2 linked regions of the Geobacillus stearothermophilus ATCC 12980 genome follow. The protein of the gene in region 1 interacts with the protein of each later gene in a pairwise test. Links are inferred from orthologs where the notes say so. Each region holds a gene or a part of one and is shown on either strand. Other genes may lie near its edges.

Region 1 (2,949 bases):
GAGACGTTTTTCGGCGGCGGGCCGCGCCAGCGGGCGAGCGGGCCGCGCAAAGGGGCCGATGTGGAATACATGATGACGCTCACATTTGAGGAAGCGGCATTTGGAAAAGAAACGGAAATTGAAGTGCCGCGCGAAGAGACGTGCGAAACGTGCCATGGCAGCGGCGCCAAACCGGGCACAAGCCCCCAGCCGTGCTCACGTTGCGGCGGCAGCGGGCAAATCACGAGCGAGCAGGCGACGCCGTTTGGCCGCATCATCAACCGTCGGACATGTCCGACATGTGGCGGGACGGGCCGGTACATTCCGGAAAAATGTCCGACATGCGGCGGGACGGGCCGCGTCAAGCAACGGAAAAAGATTCATGTCAAAATCCCGGCCGGCGTCGACGACGGCCAGCAGCTGCGTGTCGCCGGCCAAGGGGAGCCAGGGGTCAACGGCGGGCCGCCGGGGGACTTGTACATCATTTTCCGAGTGGAGCCGCATGAATTTTTCGAGCGCGACGGGCTCGACATTTATTGTGAAGTGCCGCTTTCCTTTGCTCAAGCGGCGCTCGGCGATGAGATTGAGGTGCCGACGCTCTATGGCGATGTGAAGTTGAAAATTCCGGCCGGCACGCAAACGGGCACGCGCTTCCGCCTGAGAGGGAAAGGAGTGCCAAACGTGCGCGGCTATGGACAGGGGGATCAGCACGTCATCGTCCGCGTCGTGACGCCGACAAAGCTGACGGAAAAACAAAAGCAACTGCTGCGCGAGTTTGACCGGCTTGGTGGGGAGACGATGCACGACGGGCCGCACGGCCGTTTTTTTGAGAAAGTCAAAAAGGCGTTTAAAGGAGAAGCGTGAGCGCGATGAAATGGTCGGAAATCAGCATTCATACGACGCACGAGGCGGTCGAGGCGATTTCGAACATTTTGCATGAGGCCGGCGCCGGCGGCGTGGTCATTGAAGATCCGTACGATCTTGTGAAAGACCGCGATGACTGGTACGGGGAAATCGTCGAACTCAATCCGGACGATTATCCGGAAGAAGGCGTCATCATTAAGGCGTATTTGCCGGTCAACAGCTTTCTTGGCGAAACAGTCGAACAAATTAAACAAGCGATTAACAATTTATGGCTATATGATATTGACCTTGGAAAAAATAAGATTACATTGAGCGAAGTGAATGAGGAAGAGTGGGCGACGGCGTGGAAAAAGCATTATCATCCGGTGAAAGTGTCGGAGAAGTTTACGATCGTGCCGACGTGGGAAACGTATGAGCCGGTTTCCGATGATGAGTTGATCATTGAAATGGATCCGGGCATGGCGTTTGGCACCGGCACCCACCCGACGACGGTCATGTGCCTGCAGGCGCTCGAAAAATATGTGCGCCCCGGCGATGCGGTCATTGACGTCGGCACCGGCTCCGGCATTTTAAGCATCGCTGCGGCGATGCTCGGCGCCCGGTCGGTGCGGGCGTTCGATTTGGATCCGGTCGCAGTCGACAGCGCACGGCTGAACGTCAAGCTCAATAAAGTGCAGTCGGTCGTTACGGTGGCGCAAAACAATTTGCTTGACCATGTCGATGAGCCGGCTGATGTGATTGTCGCCAACATTTTGGCGGAAATCATTTTGCGTTTTGCCTCCGACGCTTTCCGGCTGCTGAAGCCGGGCGGCCGCTTCATCACCTCCGGCATCATCCAGGCGAAAAAGCAGGACGTCAAAGACGGGCTGCTGGCGGCTGGGTTTGTCATTGAGGAAGTGAACGTGATGGAAGATTGGGTCGCGTTAGTCGCCATCAAGTCGTAAACAAAGAAGGGATGTTCGTTGCAGCGATATTTCGTTTCCGAACGGGAGCGCCGAGGCGAAGTCGTCACGATCAGCGGCGCTGACGCGCACCATATCGCCCGCGTCATGCGCATGAAGCCGGGGGATGCGATCGCTTGCGTCTTTCCGGACGGGCGCACGGCTGTATGCAGCATTGAACAAATTGCCAGTGATCATGTGCGCGCCCGTATTGTACAATGGAAGGAAGAGGGACGCGAATTGCCGGTGCGCATTTATATCGCCCAGGGGCTGCCGAAAGGCGAAAAGTGGGAGTTTGTCATCCAAAAAGGGACGGAGCTTGGCGCCGCCGGCTTTCTGCCGTTTTTCGCCGCCCGTTCGGTCGTCAAATGGGACATGAAGAAAGCGGAGAAAAAAGTGGAACGGTGGAAAAAAATTGCGAAAGAGGCGGCCGAACAGGCGGAACGCACGTCATTGCCCGAGGTGCGAGCGCCGCTTTCGCTGGACGCGCTGCTTGCTTTTGGCGAAACGGTGGATCAACGTCTATTCGCCTATGAAGAAGAAGGGCGCGGGGGACGGCACGGTTCGCTGCCGGCGCTGCTTGCCGGCCTCAAGCCCGGCGGCACGCTGCTAGCCGTGTTCGGACCTGAGGGTGGATTTAGCCCTGAGGAGGCAAAGCGGCTCCGACAAGGCGGCTTTTTGCCGTGCAGCCTTGGCCCGCGCATTTTGCGCACGGAAACGGCGCCGCTTTATCTGCTTGCCGCGGCTTCCTATGAATGGGAGCTGCGCGCGCCAGATTGGGAGGCGGCGCAACAGTAATCAACGGTTTGAACAAATTCAGTCATGCTGCTAGCTCAGCGGCATGGCCTGCAGTGAGGTGAACAACATGCCAACAGTGGCTTTCCATACATTAGGCTGCAAAGTCAATCATTACGAAACAGAGGCGATTTGGCAGCTGTTTAAAAAGGCCGGCTACGAACGGACGGAGTTTGAGAGCCGCGCCGATGTGTATGTGATCAACACGTGCACAGTGACGAACACCGGCGACAAAAAAAGCCGCCAAGTCATCCGTCGTGCGGTGCGCCGCAATCCGGATGCCGTCGTCTGCGTGACCGGCTGCTATGCGCAAACATCGCCGGCGGAAGTGATGGCGATTCCGGGCGTCGATATTGTCATCGGCACGCAA
Region 2 (2,786 bases), 1.8 Mb from region 1 along the record:
GGGATGCAGCGAGTAATCAACTTTTTCAAAGAAGTCGTGCGGGAGTTGAAAAAAGTGAGCTGGCCGAGCCGGAAAGAACTAGTGAACTATACGGGAATCGTATTGGCTACGGTGGCGTTTTTCACCATCTTTTTCGCCGTTGTCGACCTCGGCATTTCGCAGTTGATTCGCCTTGTATTTGAATAAGCGGGCGGATGATATGCTATAATGAAAGATAATCGTGCGAACATGGAACCCGGAAACGGGTTTTTGTTTTGCGCAGAAAACAAAATGAAAACCGCCCTAGGGAGGCTCGCTGATGGAGAAAAACTGGTATGTCGTCCATACATATTCGGGATACGAAAATAAGGTGAAAGCCAATTTGGAGAAACGCGTTGAATCAATGGGAATGCAAGACAAGATTTTCCGTGTTGTCGTCCCGGAAGAAACGGAAACGGACATCAAAAACGGCAAACGGAAAACGACGAAAAAGAAAGTGTTCCCCGGTTATGTGCTTGTCGAAATGATCATGACCGACGATTCGTGGTACGTCGTGCGCAACACGCCGGGCGTGACCGGATTTGTCGGTTCGAGCGGGGCTGGTTCGAAACCGACGCCGCTCATGGAGGAAGAAGTCAAAATGATTTTGAAGCGGATGGGCATGCCGCTTACTGAGATTGATGTCGACTACGAGGTGAATGAAACGGTCCGGATTAAAGAAGGGCCGTTTGCCAACTTCACTGGAAAAATTGAGGTGGTTGACCTCGACAAACATAAGGTGAAGCTGCTTGTCGATATGTTTGGCCGCGAAACACGGGTGGAATTGGAGTTTTCGCAAATAGAAAAAATCTAATGGAAAAGAACTTGCAATCGTTGTTGAAAAGTGATACTATTTTAAAGTCAGTATGTCTTGAATCTTAGACAAGGCATGCAGCGATGAACTTATACGTGCTGTATAAGGGAGCGAACGTGCTTGATGCGCTAATCCTCCCGGCCGAAACGGGAGATATGAAAGCGGCTCGTCAGATCGGAGCCGGATGGAGTGGGAGGGGCAATCCCTAATACCACATCACGGACTTAAGGAGGTGTGTCTCGTGGCGAAAAAAGTAATCAAGATCGTCAAACTGCAAATTCCTGCAGGGAAAGCAAATCCGGCGCCGCCAGTAGGTCCTGCGTTAGGTCAAGCCGGTGTTAATATTATGGCGTTTTGCAAAGAGTTTAATGCCCGTACCGCTGACCAGGCAGGCTTGATCATTCCGGTTGAAATTACGGTTTTTGAAGACCGTTCGTTTACATTCATCACGAAAACGCCGCCGGCCGCTGTACTGTTGAAAAAAGCGGCGGGCATCGAATCGGGCTCCGGCGAACCGAACCGCAACAAAGTAGCGACGATCAAACGTGACAAAGTGCGCGAGATTGCTGAATTGAAAATGCCGGATTTGAATGCAGCGAGCATTGAAGCAGCCATGCGTATGATTGAAGGCACGGCTCGCAGCATGGGCATTGTGATTGAAGACTAAAGCCGGTGCGTCGTTTGTAGGGGAGGTTGCGTCATTGGGCAACCTCTCTCTCCATGAACAAAAACAGCAAGACGGGCCTGATGAATGGGCATCTGTCCGCTTCTTCGTTTTCGAAAGAAGCGAAGAACGTTCAATGTGGGAGGTTTTTCCGCTAAAACCACAACCGAGGAGGATTTTTCACATGCCGAAAAGAGGAAAGAAATACTTAGAAGCATTGAAACTCGTCGACCGCTCCAAAGCATACCCGATTGCTGAAGCAATCGAGCTCGTGAAAAAAACGAACGTCGCGAAATTTGATGCGACGGTGGAAGTTGCGTTCCGGTTGGGCGTTGACCCGAAAAAAGCGGACCAACAAATTCGCGGCGCTGTCGTCCTGCCGCACGGCACGGGGAAAGTAGCGCGCGTGTTAGTGTTCGCAAAAGGGGAAAAAGCGAAAGAAGCAGAAGCAGCTGGCGCTGACTATGTCGGCGATACAGAATACATCAATAAAATCCAGCAAGGCTGGTTTGACTTTGACGTCGTTGTTGCCACGCCGGATATGATGGGCGAGGTCGGGAAACTCGGTCGTATTTTGGGTCCGAAAGGGTTAATGCCAAACCCGAAAACCGGCACGGTCACGTTTGACGTTGCGAAAGCTGTGCAGGAGATCAAAGCTGGTAAAGTGGAATACCGCGTTGATAAAGCCGGCAACATTCATGTGCCGATCGGCAAAGTATCGTTCGACAACGAGAAACTGGCCGAAAACTTCGCCGCCGTCTACGAGGCGATTTTGAAAGCCAAACCGGCGGCAGCGAAAGGGACATACGTCAAAAACGTGACGATTACGTCAACGATGGGTCCTGGCATTAAAGTGGACCCGACGACGGTGGCTGTTGCACAGTAACGGTTGACTTTCTGCGTCGAGTCTGATAAAATGCCATTTGGCTGAACAAACGAATATCATTTATACCGTAGACAGTAGGTGCCTGTTTGAGGCTTAATTTCCTACCGAGGTATGTGGACGATAGAACAGCGCGCCCTGCGTCGGGGACGAGCGGCGGTGCGTTGAACGACACCTCCATGTCTACGCGGCATGGAGGTTTTTTATTGAGCAGACGGTATAAGTGGTATTCTCTCATTTTCCTTACAGGAGGTGCAGGACGTGTCGAGCGCGATTGAACTGAAAAAACAAGTGGTTGCCGAGATTGCGGACAAATTCCGCGCCAGCAAGGCAACCGTCATCGTCGATTACCGCGGCCTGAACGTGGCGGAAATGACCGAGTTGCGCAAACAGCTGCGCGAGGCAGG

The links. The genes of interacting proteins can lie anywhere in the genome.
Region 2: the proteins of prmA (region 1) and rplK interact in binary tests that used the Escherichia coli proteins (3 or more experiments, as listed by UniProt). The link is inferred for Geobacillus stearothermophilus ATCC 12980 from one-to-one orthologs.

What each region holds. Positions count from the first base shown.
Region 1 is NZ_CP128494.1:1,938,098-1,941,046, reverse strand. Bases 52-2,817 are described here. They hold prmA (50S ribosomal protein L11 methyltransferase), read left to right. Parts: upstream 52-848; coding sequence 849-1,787; downstream 1,788-2,817. Other genes in these bases: mtaB (tRNA (N(6)-L-threonylcarbamoyladenosine(37)-C(2))-methylthiotransferase MtaB), read left to right, coding at 2,650-2,817; QSJ10_RS10555 (16S rRNA (uracil(1498)-N(3))-methyltransferase), read left to right, coding at 1,806-2,582; dnaJ (molecular chaperone DnaJ), read left to right, coding at 52-843. Also shown: more of dnaJ, read left to right, coding at 1-51; more of mtaB, read left to right, coding at 2,818-2,949. UniProt on the Escherichia coli protein: Methylates ribosomal protein L11.
Region 2 is NZ_CP128494.1:110,341-113,126, forward strand. It holds rplK (50S ribosomal protein L11), read left to right. Parts: upstream 1-1,073; coding sequence 1,074-1,499; downstream 1,500-2,786. Other genes in the region: secE (preprotein translocase subunit SecE), read left to right, coding at 4-186; nusG (transcription termination/antitermination protein NusG), read left to right, coding at 299-832; rplA (50S ribosomal protein L1), read left to right, coding at 1,681-2,382; rplJ (50S ribosomal protein L10), read left to right, coding at 2,641-2,786. UniProt on the Escherichia coli protein: Forms part of the ribosomal stalk which helps the ribosome interact with GTP-bound translation factors.